2 regions of the Streptomyces siamensis genome follow, and region 2 is predicted to be linked to the other one. Evidence: riboswitches for the same ligand, from Rfam matches in the RefSeq annotation. Region 2 holds a riboswitch; the other holds the start of a gene.
The links. Region 2 has a riboswitch for ZMP and ZTP ahead of ABEB03_RS22865 (bifunctional 5,10-methylenetetrahydrofolate dehydrogenase/5,10-methenyltetrahydrofolate cyclohydrolase). Riboswitches for the same ligand answer to the same signal wherever they lie in the genome.

Region 1: linked by a shared signal. The riboswitch ahead of ABEB03_RS31855 (glycine hydroxymethyltransferase) and the one ahead of ABEB03_RS22865 (bifunctional 5,10-methylenetetrahydrofolate dehydrogenase/5,10-methenyltetrahydrofolate cyclohydrolase) in region 2 are both predicted to bind ZMP and ZTP.

The regions. Positions count from the first base shown of each region.
Region 1 covers NZ_BAABKB010000030.1:237,900-242,102, reverse strand. Annotated here, with positions in the region: gene ABEB03_RS31865 (hypothetical protein) at 1-38, shown strand, start outside; gene ABEB03_RS31860 (hypothetical protein) at 436-1,134, shown strand; gene ABEB03_RS31855 (glycine hydroxymethyltransferase) at 1,150-2,595, opposite strand; ZMP/ZTP riboswitch at 2,627-2,714, opposite strand; gene rocD (ornithine--oxo-acid transaminase) at 2,962-4,176, shown strand.
Region 2 covers NZ_BAABKB010000016.1:506,485-510,687, reverse strand. Annotated here, with positions in the region: gene ABEB03_RS22875 (RNA polymerase sigma factor) at 1-522, shown strand, start outside; gene ABEB03_RS22870 (CU044_5270 family protein) at 515-1,540, shown strand; gene ABEB03_RS22865 (bifunctional 5,10-methylenetetrahydrofolate dehydrogenase/5,10-methenyltetrahydrofolate cyclohydrolase) at 1,550-2,398, opposite strand; ZMP/ZTP riboswitch at 2,423-2,509, opposite strand; gene ABEB03_RS22860 (nuclear transport factor 2 family protein) at 2,840-3,205, opposite strand; gene ABEB03_RS22855 (hypothetical protein) at 3,376-3,672, shown strand; gene ABEB03_RS22850 (ABC transporter ATP-binding protein) at 3,801-4,203, opposite strand, start outside.

The DNA.
Region 1 (4,203 bases), on a different contig from region 2:
GCACGGGTGAACCTCACCAGGAGTTGCGGGACATGTGAGGAGCCGCGGGGTGGCGGGCAGACCGGTGAGGGGGACGCATGGGGAAGAGGGGGACGGATGAGATTGCGGATCGGTCAGGAGGGGTCCCGGCCCGCCCGGCGGGGGCGGCGACCCGGCACGAGGAGCCGGCGCCTCGCCCGGCCGGAACGCCGGCTGGGCCGTACAAGACCGTCGACCGGCGGGATGGCGCCGCGGCTCGGCGCGACGGGGCCACAGCTCGACGGAAGCGGGCCGTGGACCGGCGGGACCACTTGGTGGACCGGCGGGACCGCGTGGTGGACCGGCGGGACGCGGGTGGGGACCGAAGGCACGAGGCTGCGGACCGGCGGGACGCGAGCGAGGGCCGGTGCAAGGCTCTGGACCGGCGAGAGGCGAGCGGGGACGGGTGGGAGGCGGGTGTGGCTTCTGTTGCTGGTCGTCGTGGCGTCGGTCGCGCTCGGCACTCCGGGCGCCCGGGCCTCCGCACGGGATACGGCACACGATGCGGCGCGCGGCTCGGCGCGGGCGAAGGCCGACACTCCCGACCTGGCACTGGTCGTCGCCGGTGACACGGGACGGGCGACCTCGCTGCACTCCGGGGAGCGGGACTTCGTACGGCTGTGGCGGCTGCTCTCCCCGCGGTACACGGGGACGGAGCGGGTTCCCGAGGCATGGGTGGAGGGCCGTTTCCCCGAAGTGCGGGCCACCGTGATCTGGGGGCTCACAGGGGTGGGGGGCTGGCCGCAGACCAGCAGGGCACCGGGTGGCGATGTCGCCATCGAGCGTCAGGACCAGGTGTTCGTCGCCGCGGACGGCACTCCATGGGTGCGGACGGATCCTTCCCCCGACGTCCGGGACGACGACATCCGCTGGCACCGGGCGCCGCGCGCGGTGTTCGACCAACTGGATGAGGAGGGATCCCTGTTCGGCTCGGGAAGCACTTTGGGGCGTGTGGCGGAGCCGGACGTGGCGGACAGCGTGAGGTGGGCGGTGCCAGGGCTGGCGGCGGGGCTGGTCCTCGGCACAGGGGGCTCCGTCCTGATACGCCGCGCGGCGGCCCGGCGTGAGGCTGCCGGACCGCCGCGGGAACCACGACAGGAGCTGATCGATCTGTAGCCCGCGCGAGGCGCGTCAGCCGAGGTCGATCTCCGGGTAGAGCGGGAAACCGGCGAGCAGGTCGGTGGCGCGGTGGGCGATCTCGTCGGAGATCTTCGCGTCCAGGACGTGCTGGGCCTTGGACGGGCTGCCCTTGGCCGTGGTGCCGGGCTCGGCGGACGTCAGGACGCGGTCGATCAGGCCCGCGATCTCGTCCATCTCGGCCGTGCCCAGACCACGGGTGGTCAGCGCGGGCGTGCCGATGCGGATGCCGGAGGTGTACCAGGCGCCGTTGGGGTCGGCGGGGATGGCGTTGCGGTTGGTGACGATGCCCGAGTCGAGCAGGGCGGACTCGGCCTGACGGCCGGTGAGGCCGTAGGAGGAGGTGACGTCGATCAGGTTGAGGTGGTTGTCGGTGCCGCCCGTGACCAGCGTGGCGCCGCGGCGCATCAGGCCTTCGGCGAGGGCACGGGAGTTGTCGACGACGGCCTGTGCGTAGTCGCGGAACTCGGGGCGGCGGGCCTCGGCGAGCGCGACGGCCTTGGCCGCCATGACGTGCGGGAGGGGGCCGCCGAGGACCATCGGGCAGCCGCGGTCGACCTGCTCGGCGAGGCTCTCGTCGCACAGCACCATGCCGCCGCGCGGGCCGCGCAGCGACTTGTGCGTGGTGGTGGTGACGATCTGGGCGTGCGGGACCGGGTCGAAGTCTCCGGTGAGCACCTTGCCGGCGACGAGGCCCGCGAAGTGCGCCATGTCGACCATGAGCGTGGCGCCGACCTCGTCGGCGATCTCGCGCATGATCCGGAAGTTCACCAGGCGGGGGTAGGCGGAGTAGCCGGCGACGATGATGAGCGGCTTGAACTCGCGGGCGGAGGTGCGCAGGGCCTCGTAGTCGATGAGCCCGGTGGCGGGGTCGGTGCCGTAGGAGCGCTGGTCGAACATCTTGCCGGAGATGTTCGGGCGGAAGCCGTGGGTGAGGTGGCCGCCGGCGTCGAGGGACATGCCGAGCATGCGCTGGTTGCCGAAGGCGTGGCGCAGTTCGGCCCAGTCGGCCTCGGTGAGGTCGTTGACGTTGCGGACTCCGGCGCGCTCCAGGGCGGGGGCCTCGACGCGGGCGGCGAGGACGGCCCAGAAGGCCACGAGGTTGGCGTCGATGCCGGAGTGCGGCTGGGCGTAGGCGTGCTCGGCGCCGAAGAGTTCGCGGGCGTGCTCGGCGGCGAGTGCCTCGACGGTGTCCACGTTGCGGCAGCCGGCGTAGAAGCGACGGCCGACGGTCCCCTCGGCGTACTTGTCGCTGAACCAGTTGCCCATGGCGAGGAGCGTGGCAGGGGAGGCGTAGTTCTCCGACGCGATCAGCTTGAGCATGTCGCGCTGGTCGGCGACCTCCTGGCCGATGGCGTCGGCGACGCGGGGCTCCACGGCCCGGATCACGTCCAGGGCACTGCGGAACGCGGTGGACTCGGTGGAAAGGGGCTCTGGCATGACGGCCTCCGGACGTGGTGTTCAGCGTTCACGGGTCGGCCCAGGCGCACGGCACACAGTTCGAGGGGCCGCTCCCCGATGGTCGGTCCCATCCCAGCGCGCCAGTCACGGCCCCGCCGGTCAGCCTACCGGGCGCGCCGGATCTGCGGGTTCCCCGGTCCACCATGCGAGCGACGGTAGGAAGGAGGCCGGGGCCCACCATCGGCGGGCGCCACTCCCCGCCCGGGAGGACATGCCGTCCCCCGCCCGGGAGCACGTATCCGCCCGTGGTCGGGAAGCGCGAGCCGCCCGGTCCGGGCGGCACGTGCCGCCCCGTGCGCGGGCACGCGCGTCGCCCCGTGCCGCTCGTCAAGAAACGGAGATCGCGTGACCGCTACGGAGACGACGAAGGCGTTCATCGCCTCGGCCGACGCGCACAGCGCGCACAACTACCACCCGCTGCCGGTCGTCGTGGCGACGGCGGACGGGGCCTGGATGACGGACGTCGAGGGGCGCCGCTATCTCGACATGCTGGCCGGATACTCGGCGCTGAACTTCGGGCACGGCAATCGGCGACTGATCGAGGCGGCGAAGGCGCAGCTGGAGCGGGTGACGCTGACGTCGCGGGCCTTCCACCACGACCGGTTCGCGGACTTCTGCCGGGAGCTGGCGGCACTGTGCGGCATGGAGATGGTGCTGCCGATGAACACCGGCGCGGAGGCGGTGGAGACGGCGGTGAAGACGGCCCGGAAGTGGGGGTACCGCGTGAAGGGGGTGCCCGCGGAGCGGGCGAAGATCGTCGTCGCGGGGAACAACTTCCACGGCCGTACGACCACGCTCATCAGTTTCTCCACGGACCCGGAGGCGCGGGCGGACTTCGGGCCGTACACGCCGGGCTTCGAGATCGTGCCCTACGGGGACCTGACCGCGATGCGGGCGGCGCTGACGGAGAACACGGTCGCCGTGCTGCTGGAGCCGATCCAGGGCGAGGCGGGGGTGCTGGTGCCGCCCCCGGGCTATCTGCCGGGCGTGCGGGAACTGACCCGCGAGCGGAACGTGCTGTTCGTCGCGGACGAGATCCAGTCGGGTCTCGGCCGCACGGGAAAGACGTTCGCGTGCGAGCACGAGGGGGTCGTGCCGGACGTGTACGTGCTGGGCAAGGCGCTCGGGGGCGGGGTCGTCCCCGTGTCGGCGGTGGTGGCGGGCGCCGACGTGCTGGGGGTGTTCCGGCCCGGGGAGCACGGTTCGACGTTCGGGGGCAATCCGCTGGCCTGCGCGGTGGCGTTGGAGGTGATCGCGATGCTGCGGTCGGGCGAGTACCAGCGGCGGGCGGCCGAGCTGGGTGCGCATCTGCACCAGGAGCTGGGCCGGTTGAAGGACTCCGGTCATGTCACACAGGTCCGCGGGCGCGGACTGTGGGCGGGCGTCGACATCGCCCCGGCGTACGGCACGGGCCGGGAGATCTCCGAAAAGCTGGTGGACCGGGGCGTCCTGGTGAAGGACACCCACGGCGTCACGATCCGGATCGCCCCGCCGCTGGTCATCTCCGAGGAGGACCTCGACTGGGGGCTCGGCCGACTTCGCGAGGTGCTGGGGGCCTAGGGCCGGGGCCGGGAGCCGTCGGGACCG
Region 2 (4,203 bases):
TGGGCGGTCAGCCGCTACGTGGCTAGGCGACTGGACGGCCGTGGCAGTGATGTGGAGGAGGTGGTGGCGGAGGTCTTCACCGTCGCCTGGCGGCGCCGGTCCGACCTGCCGCCCTCTCCTCTTCCCTGGCTGTACGGGGTGGCGCGCCGCTGCCTGGCCAACGCGGTACGCGGATACGGACGCCGCCGCAGGCTGCTCGACCGGCTCGGCAACGACGAGAGCGCGCACGGCACCCAGGTGGTGGCCGGGCCCGGCTCCGACACACCGGGCGACTGGGTGCACGAGGCGCTGGCCCGGCTCTCCCCGGCCGACCAGGAAGTACTGCGCCTCACGGCCTGGGAGGAACTCGCCGTCGACGAGGTCGCCGTCGTCCTCGGCTGCGGCAGCCGCGCCGCCGCGATGCGCCTGCACCGCGCCCGCCGCCGGCTCAGAGCCGAGATCGACCGTCTGCAGACCACCCCCGTGGCCACCGGCACCGCAACGCCCCGCCGCGACATCCTGAAGGAGCCCGGCCATGGCTGACGAACTCGAACTCCTGCGCCGCGCCGACCCGGTCCCGTCCGCCGACCCCCGCTTCGGCGACCGCCCGCTCGACCAGCACGCCGAACACCGGCTCGACCTGCTCCTGCACGGCGGCGACCGCAGGCCCGACCGCCTCCCGCACGGCGGCGAACGCCGGCCGCGCCCCCGGCACCTGCGCCGGTGGACCTGGGGCCTCGGCTCCGTGGCGGCGGCCTGCGTGGTCGTCCTCACCCTCACCCTCATGTTCTCGGGCTCGGCCACCGCGCCCGCCGTGGCCGCACCGCGCCCGCTGGTCGTCGAGGCCGGATCCGCCCCCGTGCCGCTCGACCGGATCGCCGGCCGCGCGGCGGCCGCCGGGGACACCCTCCGGCTGGTCCAGGGCACCCATCTCCAGTCGTGGAGCCTCGCCATGACGTCCGGCCCCGGCGCCCGGCCGCCCGTCACCCTGCCCGAGGAACGCCTCGTCCGCTGGAAGGCCGACGGCAGCCACACGGAACTCGTCGTGGCCACCGACCCGCGCCGCCCGGGAAAGCCGGTCGTCACGGACGCCGACCCCGTGCCCCGCACCGTCGAGGACGGGCACGTCCTCAGCAGGCGGACCTATCCGCCGAGTTGGAGCGACGCCCCGCCCGTCGCCCGGCCGCCGCACGACGCCGTACGGCTGCGCGCCTACCTGGACGAGATCGACCGCACCGGCCCCCTGGACACCCCGGGACTCCTCGACGCCGTCGCCGGACTGCTGGACAACTGGACGCTCGGCACCCGGGAGAACGCCGCGCTGGTCCGGATCCTGGCCGACGCGCAGGGCCTGCGCCCGGCCGGTGCGGTCACCGACCGGCTGGGCCGCGGGGGACAGGCGTACGTATACGACGACCGGGCGCACTCCGTCCGGCGGATGCTGGTGCTCGACCCGGTCACCGGTGCCGTCCTCGGCCTGGAAGAGACCGTCACCCGGGACGACCCCGAGTTCGGGGTCAAGGCCGGGGACGTGCTCTCCTACCGCGCGTGGATGCGCTGACGGTGCCGCTCAGACGCCCGGCCGGCGTTCCGCTGCCGCCACGGTCTGCTCCAGCAGAACCGCGATGGTCATGGGGCCGACGCCGCCGGGCACGGGCGTGATCAGTCCGGCCCGCGTGACGGCCGTGTCGAAGTCGACGTCGCCCACGTTGCCCGGGTTGTACCCCGCGTCGATCACGACGGCACCCGGCTTGACGTCCTCACCGCGGATCAGCCGGGGCCGGCCCACCGCGGCCACCACGATGTCCGCCTCACGCACGAGGGACGACAGGTCCTTCGTACGCGAGTGGCAGTACGTCACCGTGGCGTCCCGTCCGAGGAGGAGCATGCCGACCGGCTTGCCCAGGATCGCGCTTCGGCCCACCACGACCGCCCGCCTGCCCGCCGGGTCGACGTCGTACTCGTCGAGGAGCCGCATGATGCCGCCGGGTGTGCAGGACACGAAGCCGGGCAGGCCGAAGCTCATCGCCGAGTACGAGCTCAGCGTCACGCCGTCGACGTCCTTGCGCGGGTCGATGGCCTCGAACGCCGCCCGCTCGTCGATGTGCGGGCCGACGGGGTGCTGGAGCAGGATGCCGTGCACGGTGGGGTCCTCGGAGAGCGCGCGGAGCGTGCCGACCAGTTCGGCGGTCGTCGTGGCGGCCGGCAGGGCGACGTGCCGGGACTCGATCCCCGCCTTGCGGCAGCGGTTCTGCTTCATGCGCACGTAGGTGACCGAGGCGGGGTCCTCGCCGACGAGCACCGTCGCCAGACACGGCGCGGCACCGGTACGGTCCTTCAGGTCGGCGGCGCGCTTCGCGGTGTCCTCGACGATCCGGCGCGCGAGAGCCGTGCCGTCCATGAGCTGGGCCTGGGACATGAGCTGCTCCTCCAGAGCGCTGCTGACGATCGCCCAGGCGCGCGGCTGAGACCCGTTCGTCAGGCCGCTCCCCGGTGGTACTCCACCTCAGCGCCAGTCACGGCCCGCCGACCAGGGTAGCTCCTGCGGGTGACCCGCCCGCGGCCGGTCCGGCCCGCTGGGGGCGGCGGGCCTCGTCACCCGCACCACGAGGTGTGGTGCCGGGTACGGGTCGGGCTCACCGGCGTCGGAGGGGCAGCCTTCGAACGGCACGCGGTGCCGGAGGACGGGAGCGGGCAGCGCGCAACGCTGAGCCCAGCAGCGAGGCGGACAGTCGCAGACCTGCCGCGGAGACGGGTCGCGGCAGCCGAGCGGGGCGCGGGCGCGACCGGCCCATCCCCACTCGCGCCGAGAAGGTCCAGGTCAGACGCGACGTGATCTGGACCTTCGGCCAGTGCCTTTCTACTCGTCCCATGCCTGGAGCAGCGTCTGGTCGACGATCTTGCCGTCACGCAGCGACATCATCGACGTGCTCAGCACCTTCACGCCGTCCGCGTACTCGCAGGACTCGGAGAAGGCGACGTGGTCGCCCTGGACCACGCACTGCTCCAGCTTGTGGGTCATGTCCCGGCTGTAGACGTCGTCGAGCATCTCGGCGATCTCGCCGCGACCGTGTTTCACCATCGGGTGGCTGGGCTGGGTGTTGCGGTCGACGATGCGCAGTTCCGCGTCGTCGGCGTAGAGCGACAGCAGATCCGTCGCACTGTGTCCTTCAATGGCTCGGCGCAGCGCTTCGGTGTCGAAGGCGGGGCCTAGCGAGGTGCCCATGATGACCTCCTTGAAGGCCGCGGCCCGTCGAGGAGCAGGTCGCGAAGGGCCTCATCTCCGAGACTCCTCCGCCGCACGGTCCTCGGCAAGCGCAGCCGCCCCGATGAGCCTGTCGGGTGAGCGGAGCGTGACGGCCGTGTCCGCGGGGGACCGGCGCCGTTGCAGAAGGCATGATCTCAACACGACGTATGGTCGCCGCCATTGGTCTCGCCGTCGGAGTCACCGGACTCGCCGCGCCGATGGCGAGCGCGGCGGGCTCCGAGGCCGCGGACGCGGGGAAGCTGAACCCCGTCGCCGAACTCGACTCCCTCGCCCTGAGCTCCATCCCTGCCGAGCAGCGCGCCGCCATGCCGCTGCCGTCCCGCCAGCTCGCGGGCCTCAACCGGCTGAACGACCTGAACCAGCTGCATCAGGTGACCGACCTCGCCGCGCCCGTCATGGGTGTCGTTCCGGCCGTCGAGGGCTAGTCCGGCAAAGGGCCTGCCCTCTGACGAGCACCGAGGGCCGGCCCGTACGAGCGCGGAGGGCCGGTTCGGTGGGCGAAGACCACTTCGCCCACCGGCCGGCCCTCTTTCTCGTGCCGGGCTCCGCCGCCTCACCCGGCGGTGGCGAGGAACTGCGTGGCGGCGAGTTCGGCGTACAGCGGGTCCGCGGCCACCAGTTCGCGATGCGTTCCCACGGCGCGGACGCGACCCGCGTCCATCACGACGATGCGGTCGGCCATCGTGACGGTGGACAGCCGGTGCGCGACCACGAGGACCGTCGTCGTCCGGGCCACGTCGGAGACCGTGTCGCGCAGCGCCGCCTCGTTGACGGCGTCGAGCTGGGACGTGGCCTCGTCGAGGAGCAGCAGCCGCGGACGGCGCAGCAGTGCGCGGGCGATGGCGACGCGCTGACGCTCGCCGCCGGACAGCTTGGTGCCGCGATGGCCGACCAGCGTGTCCAGCCCGCGGGGCAGCCGGGCGACCAGCCCGTCGAGACGTGTCGTCTTGAGCACA